One region of the Planococcus sp. PAMC 21323 genome, then DNA from elsewhere that is predicted to be linked to it. Evidence: riboswitches for the same ligand, from Rfam matches in the RefSeq annotation. Region 1 holds a riboswitch; the other holds the start of a gene.
What was found. A riboswitch is a leader RNA that binds a small molecule or an ion and turns the genes downstream of it on or off. The one in region 1 is predicted to bind lysine.

Region 1 (5,784 bases):
GTCGTTGAACAAGAAAATCCAGAAGGACTTGTTTTTGGTCATACATCGGTCGGTAAAGACTTGGCACCAAAAATTGCATCTAAATTACAAGCTGGATTAATTTCAGATGTAACGGATATCGAAGGGGAAGGCGATGACGCTGTATTTATCCGCCCAATCTTCTCTGGTAAAGCATTTGAAAAAGTTAAACTTAAAGACGGTATTGATTTTATTACAGTGCGTGCGAACAATATTGCGCCTCTTGAAAAACAAGAACGTTCTGGAGATGTGAGTTCGCTGTCTGTTGATATTACTAATTTGCGTACGATTATTAAAAATGTTGTTCGCAAATCAACTGAAGGTGTCGATCTTTCAGAAGCGAAAGTTATCGTAGCTGGAGGTCGCGGCGTTAAGAGTACAGCAGGTTTCGAACCTTTACAAGAATTAGCAAATCTACTTGGTGGTGCGGTTGGCGCATCTCGTGGAGCTTGTGACGCGGATTACTGCGATTACTCACTTCAGATTGGCCAAACTGGTAAAGTTGTAACACCTGATTTGTATATCGCAGCTGGTATTTCTGGAGCAATCCAGCATATGGCGGGTATGTCTAACTCAAAAGTAATCGTAGCGATCAACAAAGACCCTGAAGCCAACATTTTTAAAGTAGCAGACTACGGAATCGTTGGTGACTTGTTCGATGTCATTCCAATGCTGACAGAAGAATTTAAAAAAGTGATGTAATATGAATTTTAGCAGGTGGAGAAAAGTGCATTTCTTTTCTTCACCTGTTTTTGTTTGTCTTTTTTAGAATGAAAGAAAAGCAAAGCACATCCGTTTAATCCAATAAATGAAGGGTATCAAAAGAGTAGGCAAAAAAATAGCTAGTGTTTTTGGCACATGCTATACTCTGTATATAGTTTGGTTAATCATAAGGAGGAATTATTCATGGCAATTGTACACGGTACAGATCAGAACTTTTCACAAGAAGTATCAGAAGGACTCGTTTTAGTAGATTTTTGGGCAACTTGGTGTGGACCATGTAAAATGATCGCTCCTGTGCTAGAAGAATTAGACGCTGAAATGAGCGATAAAGTTAAAATCGTAAAAGTTGACGTTGATCAAAACCAAGAAACAGCTGGAAACTACGGCATTATGTCTATTCCAACGTTACTATTGATGAAAGACGGAGAAACAATTGATAAAGTAGTTGGTTTCCGACCAAAAGAAGCTTTGGCTGAATTGGTAGAAAAACACGCATAATTCTTAACCGGGTCCAGCGATGGTCCCGGTTTTTTAATAGGGTGATAAAAATGGCAAATGAATTGATTCGACATAAATTGGCAATATTGCCTGACCAATCCGGCTGTTATTTGATGAAAGATCGTCAAAATACGGTTATTTACGTCGGCAAGGCAAAAGTTTTGAAAAATCGTGTGCGTTCTTATTTTACGGGCAGTCACGACACAAAAACACAGCGTTTGGTTAATGAAATTGTAGATTTCGAATACATTATTACGTCTTCGGACAAAGAAGCGTTAATTTTAGAATTGAATTTGATCAAAAAATACGATCCGAAATACAATATTATGCTTAAAGATGACAAAAGTTATCCGTACTTGAAAATTACAGGAGAACGTCATCCAAAACTAATTACGACAAGACACGTAAAAAAAGATAAAGGTAAATATTTTGGACCTTATCCGAATGCTTATGCCGCGGCAGAAACGAAAAAACTGTTGGACCGTTTGTATCCTTTACGCAAATGTCATACCATGCCAGACCGGGTATGTTTGTATTATCATTTAGGGCAATGTTTAGCGCCATGTGTAAAGCCGATTGAAAAAGAAACATACCAAGAATTAATTGATGGGATCACAAAGTTTTTGAATGGCGGATTCCGTGAAGTTAAAGAGCAATTGGTTGGGAAAATGTCTGAAGCGGCAGAGAACTTGGAATATGAACGTGCGAAAGAATATCGTGATCAAATTAACATGATTGAAACCGTTATGGAAAAACAAAAAATGGCGATGAACGATTTTACAAATCGCGATGTATTTGCGTATGCAGTGGATAAAGGTTGGATGTGCGTACAAGTCTTTTTTGTTCGTCAAGGCAAGTTAATTGAACGAGACGTTTCTTTATTTCCGCTATACCGTGACCCTGAAGAAGAGTTTTTAACATTTCTTGGTCAATTTTATGAAAAAGCCAATCATGTTAAGCCGAGCGAAATTTTAATTCCGGAAGCGGATGACCCAGATATGTTAAAAGAATGGCTCGGTGTTCGTGTACTAGTTCCGCAGCGTGGCAAGAAAAAAGATTTAGTAGCGCTAGCGAAAAAAAATGCCGAAGTAGCGATTAAAGAAAAGTTCCAGTTGTTAGAACGTCAAGAAGAGCGAACCATTGGTGCATGTGTAGACTTGGGTGAAGCAATGAATATTGAAACGCCTTTGCGTATTGAAGCATTCGATAACTCTCATATTCAAGGTGCCGATGCTGTTTCTGCGATGATTACATTTATCGACGGAAAACCTTCTAAAAAAGATTATCGGAAATATAAAACACGCAATGCTTCAAAACCAGATGATTATGCGGCAATGCGTGAAGTTATTCGCCGGCGCTATACACGCGTTTTAAAAGACGGTTTGCCTTTACCTGATTTGATTGTTATTGATGGGGGAAAAGGACAAATGGAGTCAGCTCGTGAAATTATAGAAGACGAACTTGGTTTGTCGATTCCTATTGCCGGACTCGCGAAAGATGCTAAGCATCAAACTTCCCAATTGCTATATGGTTCACCGGTCGAAATTGTGCCACTGAAACGAACCAGTGAAGCTTTTTACTTGATGCAACGAATACAAGATGAAGTTCACCGATTTGTTATTACGTTCCACCGTCAATTGCGGGGCAAAAACTCAATTCAATCCGCACTTGATGGGTTGGAAGGAGTAGGTCCAAAGCGTAAGCAGCAATTGTTAAAACATTTTGGGTCTGTCAAAAAAATCAAAGAGGCATCTGTAGCAGAAATCAAAGAAGCAGGAATGCCTGAAGCTTTGGCACAGTCTATTGAAAAGCATTTTGCAGAAGATACGTTGCCAAGTGAATCATAACGTGGTAATGTAGTGAATAATTAAATCACTTGGAAAAGTGATGATAGAGGCGCGAACGTCAATAGTAAGCATTCGGAGATTTGCAGAATCTGAGATGGATGGTGAAAGGGGCGATCGCCGAAGTGTGCGTTAAACTGCTTTTACGCATGCTGGTTTTGCATTTAATAAGTGCAGGGCTGTCAGAGTGAATCTCTGGAGGGCTATCTCACATGGACGTTTTTCGTACATGATAAAAGAGGTAGTTTGCCGCGTTTGCGGTGGGCTGCCTCTTTTTGTGTCTAGTTGTGAAATCACTAGTCATTTTGAGGGCCACATACTAAATGTGGGAGTGGATCGAATGAAAACAATCGTAATGAAATTTGGCGGAACATCTGTTGCAACACCTGAGAAAATTATTGGTGTGGCAAAAAGAGCGATTCGTGAAAAAGAAAAAGGCAAGCGCGTGGTCATCGTCGTTTCCGCAATGGGCAAAACGACAGACACATTACTTGGTTTAGCTGGAGAAATTTCTTCAGAGCCACCAAAACGTGAAATGGATATGTTGTTAGCGACAGGAGAGCAAGTAACCATTTCATTATTGGCTATGGCATTTAAAAAATTAGGTCATGAAGCTTTGTCATTCACGGGCTGGCAAGCCGGCATTGAAACTGAATCGGTTCCGCGGAATGCGCGTATTGAACAGATCCATACGGAACGCCTTGAACGTGTATTGGAAAATGGCTATTTTTGTGTAGTAGCAGGATTCCAGGGAGTAGACAAAATTGGCAATATTACCACACTAGGTAGAGGTGGATCAGATACAACAGCTGTAGCACTTGCAGCAGCGTTAAAAGCAGAGAAATGCGAAATTTATACTGACGTTAATGGTGTTTATACATCTGACCCAAGATTTGTTACAGGAGCGCGTAAATTGCAGCAAATTTCTTATGACGAAATGTTAGAATTAGCGAATCTTGGAGCAGGTGTGCTGCACCCACGTGCAGTCGAATTTGCTAAAAACAATCAAGTACCATTATCAGTCAGAGCAAGCTATTCAGACGAGCCTGGCACAATCATACAAGAGGTGATCACTGTGGAAACAAACTTAATCGTAAGAGGTGTGGCATTTGAACCGGGAGTCGCGCGCGTCACTATAACGTATAAAAAGCCTTTTAATGGCTCACTCGCTAATATTTTTAATAAGCTTGCGGAAAACCAAATTGATGTTGACATTATTGTTCAAAGCATTAGCGACGAATTCCCGCCGTCAGTATCTTTTTCAATCAGTCAAGAAAGTCTTGAAGAAACACGCTGCGTGCTAATAGCGTCACAAGAAGAAATTGGTTTCCTCTCTATGAATGTAGAAGTTGGATTATCAAAAGTATCAATAGTTGGATCTGGTATGGTTTCAAATCCAGGAGTTGCCGCTCGTATGTTTGATATTCTACGAAGTGAAGAAATTCCGGTTAAAATGGTTAGCACATCTGAAATTAAAATTTCAGTAGTTGTACCAGAAGCAGACATGACAAAATCAGCAAATGCATTGCATGAGGCTTATGGTTTGTCTAAAGAAGAATTGATTGAAGATAAGATGAAGTCCACTATAACTGCAGGTTCGTGAAAATATTCACAAAATGTTCAAATTCTCAATTGTAAGTTGTTAACAATCGCGACATGAGTGAACCTAGCAGATTAGTTAGAAAAAGCGATTCTCAATTAGAGAATCGCTTTTTACCGTAAATCTATTAAAACGTTTACATTTCACAATGCTTTTGTAGGAGTAGCTTGTTTATTGCCGCTAAAGGGGATGATAACTATATGATTAAAAGCGTTTCGTTGCCTTGACGCTCCTAAAGGGGGGGAGTACAATAAATATGTCATATTATTGTATCATGATGGTGAGTGGCTTCAGGTTCTTTCTTTCAGATTGTTTACTTTGAACGCTACGAATTATAGTTTTGAGGGGGGTAAAATTTTGGATAACAATCGTGAATTTTTAATGCGTAGGCTGCACTCATTGTTGGGGATTATTCCTATTGGTTTATTCTTAACACAGCACTTAATCGTCAATCATTTTGCAACACAAGGTGAAGAGGCATTCAACACTGCATCTCACTTCATGGCAAATCTACCATTCGTTATTTTCTTGGAGATTTTTGTCATATACTTACCGCTCATGTATCATGCTTTCTACGGTTTATACATAGCGTTTACTGCGAAGAACAATCCTGGACATTATAGCTATATGCGCAATATGTTATTTGTTGCACAACGTTATACAGGTGTCTTCCTAGTAGTCTTTATCGCTTGGCACATCTTCGAGACGAGATTCCAAGTTGCGATTGGAGCAGCGGCTGAAGCTGATTTTAACATGATGGCGAATATCTTAAGCAATCCTTGGATGTTGGTATTCTATATTATCGGTGTTTTATCTGCGACGTTCCATTTGTCAAACGGATTATGGTCTTTCCTTGTAACGTGGGGAATCACACAAACTCCAGCAGCACAAAAAAACGCAACTTATTTCACGCTTCTAGTATTTGTCGTATTATCGATTATTGGTATGAGAGCATTGTTTGCGTTCGTTTAAGAACGTTCAATCATTGGTGAACTAAAAGAGGAGTGAATATAAACATGGCGAAGGGCAAAATTTCTATCGTCGGAGGCGGCCTTGCTGGTTTAATGGCAGCAATCAAAGTTGCAGAAGCAGGCGCACCCG
Region 2 (5,784 bases), 1.5 Mb from region 1:
ATTCCTTGAATCATTTCTTGTCCTGGTTTAATGCCAAACTGATCTGCAAGTCGGTTTTGAAATGAAGAAATGGCTAAGTTCATCAATAGTAAACTTGATTTTTTCTCTTTTATTACTTTGAAAATGTCGGTTTCTTTCCATTTGCTATCTTGCGTTACCGATTCATAGCGTTGTGCATCTAATTCGATACAAACGGAATCCGGTTGTTCCGCCTCAATAACTTCTTTAACCTGTTCAGCACTGGCTTTTGAAACATGCGCCGTACCAATTAAGATCAATTCTTTTTCGCCGTATTCTAAGCGTGTAATATTATCCTCGACCATATTGTACTTCCTTCATAGAACTATATTTCTTCTCATCTCAGATGAAAAGACTGTCTATTCTTTATAATGAATTAGAATAGCAAAAATATCAATGCTCGACCCTCTCCTTTAGTAGAGAAAAACAGGAAAGGTCACAAATCAGTTGCGTTAAACGTATCGCCATCTTTTAAATTACCTGATTTGAATCCTTTTTTAAACCAGCGCTGACGTTGTTCTGAGCTGCCATGTGTAAAGCTTTCCGGTACGACGTAACCACGCGAACGTTGTTGAATGGTATCGTCTCCTACAGCACTCGCTGCCGTTAAAGCTTCTTGCAAGTCACCTTCTTCTAAATAACCCATGCCTTGCGCATGATGTGCCCAAACACCTGATAAATAATCTGCTTGAAGTTCTAAGCGAACCTGCACTTTATTGTATTCTTCTTCACTTAATTGATTGCGTAGTGGCTGCACCTCTTCCATGACACCGAGTAAGTTTTGAACATGATGACCGACTTCATGTGCTACGACATAAGCCATCGCAAAATCTCCTGGTGCTTGGAATTGCGTCTGGAGTTCATTATAAAAACTTAAATCGATATAAAGTTTGTAATCGCCCGGACAATAAAACGGACCAACCGATGCTCCCGCTGTTCCGCAAGCCGATTCAACACTTCCTGTATACAACACAAGTGTCGGCTCTACATACTCCATGCCTTCTTCTGCAAAAACTTCTGTCCATACGTCTTCCGTGTCTGCAAGAACGACCGATACAAATTCAGCCAACTCTTCTTCTTCAGCTGTTGCTTCGTAAGGCTGACTGGACGTCGTTCCTGACGAGCCACCTAATTGATCCATAATAACACCTGGGTCGCCTCCTAAAAATGCGACTAGCAGTACGATTAAAATACCTCCGATACCACCTCCGGCTACAATCGCTCCACCTTTACCTCTTCGATCTTCAACATTTCTGCTGGTCTTTCTACCTTTCCATTCCATAGGGGTCCCTCGTTTCACAATGGTTTTATAGTTAGCATACCCTTAATCACTTTGGTTTTAATCCATTTTAGGTAGACGATAAACTAAAAATCGCTCACGCGGATCTTTATGAAAATCGGGTAAAGTAATTTCTTCTATTAATTGAAACGCCGTACTCGTTTCCAAGTAATCGTTATACTCTTGTGAAGCAAAAAATAAAACCACATCAACCGATCGTGGAGCTTGTTCAGCAGAGCGCAATATTTGATTGAGAAAAGAGATAAACACTTGGGCTGAAAAAGGATTAAAAAAATAAAACTTATTGTCTTGATCTGCAATTTGATAGTCCTGCGCTAAACAATTATAGAAGTCAATGCTCGGCCCCGCGCCTTTATGCTGAGTGAGATAAGATTTTTTATTTTCGAGAGCTTGAGCGTGGAATGCAGGATTCATCTCAATTCCCACACTTTTTGCACCGAAAAAATGATGAACGTAAAAGTTTAAGCGTCCCTTACCAGATCCAACATCCACTAATTGATCTTGCGCAGTTAAACGATAATCCTCGAACAGGATATCGAGTAAATCATAGGGAGTTGGCTCGTAACGGTTATGGTGTAAAGAATCAGTAAATCCTTTTTGGTGTTCGGCAGTTACTATATTTAGTCGGTGATCGTATATTTGGTCATTCACTTTAGCTCACTCCTCTCTTATAAATTTTACGTATTTTATCTTGCAATTAACAGATATTTTTGTTATAGTACAGCTAATTCAATATTTCTTGCTCCATTTTTATGGAGTAGGATAGAGGCGCAAAAACCATCAGTACGCAAAACGAGGACGATGAGGTCCATTGACGTTTGCCGAAAGGGGGATTTGCCGAAGTGACGGAAAACTCATATTTCCGTGCGCTGGGTCTGTATTTAACAAATACAGGACTGTCATATAGGAAACTATATGGAGGGCTATCTGATGCACAGGAACGAATGGTAAACATTGTTTCTACTGCAGCAACGGGACCCCCTGTTGCTGCTTTTTTGTTTATTCCTGACTGGCCCCTCACCTCTAAGCTACGAAAAAATTAGAAAAGGGTGTGTTGTTTATGAATTTCGGCCAAATCATCACAGCAATGGTAACACCGTTCGACCTTCAAGGAGAAATCGATTTCCCAGCAACCAAAAAATTAATCGAGCATTTAATCGCGAACGGATCTGATGGACTTGTCGTCGCAGGTACAACAGGCGAATCACCTACCTTATCAATCGAGGAAAAAGTAGAGTTATTCCAATTTACTGTAAATACAGTCGCTGGACGAATTCCAGTTATTGCAGGAACGGGATCCAATAATACACGCGCTTCTATTTCATTGACGCAACAAGCAGAAGAAGTCGGCGTTGATGGTGTCATGCTCGTTACGCCTTATTATAATAAACCTTCACAAGAAGGCATGTTCCAACATTTCCAAGCGATTGCCGAGTCTACAAATTTACCAGTCATGCTTTATAACATACCTGGTCGTAGTGTAGTCAATTTGTCTCCAGAGACAATCATTCGCCTATCTCAAATTAGCAATATTGTTTCGGTTAAAGAAGCGAGTGGCGATTTGGACGCAGCGGCAGAAATTATCGAAAATACAGCAGATTCATTTTCAGTTTATAGCGGTGATGACAGTTTAACATTGCCGATGCTATCAATCGGTGGCACTGGAATTGTTTCGGTTTCTGCACATATTATCGGTAACGATATGCAAGACATGATGACGAGCTTTCTAACAGGTGACGTCAAAACAGCAGCAGCTATTCATAGACGTTTATTGCCAACGATGAAAGCATTGTTTGCTGCCCCAAACCCAACTCCAGTTAAAGCGGCTCTCAACATCACGGGCGTTCAAGTAGGTGGCGTTCGCTTGCCGATGATTCCATTATCTGAAGAAGAAACTTTAACGTTACGTGCATCTTTACCTGATTTACATTCTGAAGCAGTAACAAACTAATATAAAAAACGCTGAAGTTTGTAAACTTCAGCGTTTTTTATTGATTTACCAACTCGCTTTTTTTACACCTGGAATTTGTCCTTTATGTGCTAGTTCTCGGAAAATGATGCGGGACATTCCAAATTTACGCATGTATCCTCTTGGTCTTCCGGTCACGCCACAACGATTTTTCAAACGTGTTGGCGAAGAATCTTTCGGCAATGCTGCTAGCGCCTGAAAATCTCTATTTTCTTTGAGTTCTTGTCGCCGATCTGCAAATTTTTCTACAAGTAATTGCTGTTTATCGTGCCTTGCCACTTTCGATTTTTTAGCCATTTCATCACTTCTCATTATTCGTAATTATTACGATTTAAATATTAAAAAAATTATTTTGTTTCACGATGAACAGTAACTTTCTTAAGACGTGGACTGTATTTTTTCAATTCAATACGTTCAGGATTTGTCCGCTTATTTTTAGTTGTACTGTAATTTCGATCTCCTGTTTCTGTGCATGCCAGTGTTATATTAACTCTCATTATATTTCCTCCTATACTTTAAAACTTAGTTTTTATAAATAGTAATAATTACGTTTTATAGTGTATAAAAAAAGAAACAAGAAAGCAAGCTTTTATTTTAAACTTTAAGATCCGGTTAAAATCTACTTTCAACAAAAAGGGTTTGTTATAAAAAACATCAGGGTACATAATCATTAACTTACTTTACAAATGATTTATCATAATTTAGGAGGAATTCGAGATGACTAACGAAGGAACAACATTAATCCAAGCATACGATGTGCAAGCAGAGGTTTTGCACAAAATTAACGAATTAAAAGCACAAGGCTTTAAAGAGGAAGATATGTACGTAATTGCCAAGCACGACGAGCAACTAACTATGGTTCAAGGACAAACCAATGTTCATTTAGACGCGCAAGAAGATGAGAATATTATGAGTAAATTCAAAGCGTTTATATCTGGTGAGGATTCTACCCGCCATGCATTTACACAAATGGGATTAGGCAGCAGCGAAGCGGACGATTATTACCGACAAGTTGAAAATGGCAAGCTGGTGCTTTATGTGAACAGCGACTATAGCACAACTTATCAGCCCGAAACTAATACACCTACAACTGCTCGAATGACGACTGCTGAAGAAGTACATTTGCGCTCTCAACCAGAGTCAATTGATGGTGTTGAGCGCAATATTCAAGATACAGAACCAGTGAACCCAAATAGTCATCGGGACGAATCAGATATAACGAAGATGGTAGATAACAAAAAAGACCAACAACATTTATTTTAAGTAGCCAAAAGCGTATCCGAATCATCACTCGGATACGCTTTTTACTATGCTTGTAAGGTTTATCTTATATGTATCATAGGGTAAATGAATTTTAGTAAATGGAATCGGTGCGAACAATATAGGAGGAATTAGCATGGAAAAAAAAGAAGATAAACTCATTGGGCTTTTTGATGCACAAGCGCAAGTATTGATTCAAGTTGGTCAATTAAAAGCCAAAGGATATGAAGAAGAAGAATTATTTTTAGTATCTAAGCATGACGAACAAATAGACTTGCTGATTGCTCATACCGCAGTTCATATCGATACACAAGACCGAGATAATTTTAAAGGTAAACTTATTTCATTTTTAGCTGGTGACGATATTACGAAAGATGCGTTTAACCGCATGGGATTGGACGAAGAACAAACAGATTATTATTTCCAACAAGTAGAACTTGGCAAACTGCTTCTTTACACAAGCAACCGCCCCGTATCGGCACTACACGCAGAGATCAACTCGAAAACGGAAGCTTTAATTAATACAGATGAAAAATCTCTTACTTTACACGAAGAACATTTGAGCGTTGAGAAGCAAAAAGTCCAAACTGGTGAAGTTCAAGTTCATAAACAGATGGTTGAAGAAAACCAAAAATTCCAAGTTCCTGTAGAACGAGAAGAAGTTGTGGTTGAAAGAAAAACTGTTCCAGCAGCAACAACTGATTATGACGAGTCAACACTAACTCCGGCACAAGTATATGAAAAAGGCGATGCCATTCATATTCCACTTACTGAAGAACGTCTCGAGATCGGCAAAAAACAAGTGGTTCGCGAGGAGATCGTCATCGGCAAACGCAAAGTTAAAGATGTTCAAGTCGTCAACGAAACCGTACGTCGTGAAGTCGCAGACATTGAAGAAAACGGTGTTGTTAATCGCGTAGATAAATAAACGTAACTAAGACTAGCACAATTTCTCTCTTATATAAAAATCAAAGGAAGAGACTCTGGTCTCTTCCTTTTTTGCTTTAGCATCGTTGCCTTTAGCCACTACTATGCAACTATGCTGTAATTTATTAACTCTCTTTTATCTCCGGCATGCTTTTAATATGCAAGTCGCGCTGCGGAAATGGAATTTCGATGTCGTGTTCCGCAAACAGCCGATTAATACGGAAATTTAAAGCACTTTTTGTCACGATGACTTGATTGGAGTTATCAATCCATACCATCAATTCAAAATCGAGCGAAGACTCGCCGAATG

Region 2: another riboswitch for lysine. It lies ahead of dapA (4-hydroxy-tetrahydrodipicolinate synthase); the one in region 1 lies ahead of PLANO_RS06045 (aspartate kinase).

What each region holds. Positions count from the first base shown of each region.
Region 1 covers NZ_CP009129.1:1,186,296-1,192,079, forward strand. Annotated here, with positions in the region: gene PLANO_RS06030 (electron transfer flavoprotein subunit alpha/FixB family protein) at 1-720, shown strand, start outside; gene trxA (thioredoxin) at 925-1,239, shown strand; gene uvrC (excinuclease ABC subunit UvrC) at 1,290-3,086, shown strand; lysine riboswitch at 3,123-3,297, shown strand; gene PLANO_RS06045 (aspartate kinase) at 3,424-4,686, shown strand; gene PLANO_RS06050 (succinate dehydrogenase cytochrome b558 subunit) at 5,041-5,655, shown strand; gene sdhA (succinate dehydrogenase flavoprotein subunit) at 5,700-5,784, shown strand, end outside.
Region 2 covers NZ_CP009129.1:2,835,957-2,841,740, forward strand. Annotated here, with positions in the region: gene PLANO_RS13965 (TraB/GumN family protein) at 1-323, opposite strand, end outside; gene ypfJ (KPN_02809 family neutral zinc metallopeptidase) at 455-1,300, opposite strand; gene PLANO_RS13975 (class I SAM-dependent methyltransferase) at 1,358-1,969, opposite strand; lysine riboswitch at 2,074-2,252, shown strand; gene dapA (4-hydroxy-tetrahydrodipicolinate synthase) at 2,379-3,269, shown strand; gene rpsN (30S ribosomal protein S14) at 3,315-3,584, opposite strand; gene rpmG (50S ribosomal protein L33) at 3,635-3,784, opposite strand; gene PLANO_RS14000 (YflT domain-containing protein) at 4,005-4,550, shown strand; gene PLANO_RS14005 (YsnF/AvaK domain-containing protein) at 4,684-5,475, shown strand; gene PLANO_RS14010 (mechanosensitive ion channel family protein) at 5,600-5,784, opposite strand, start outside.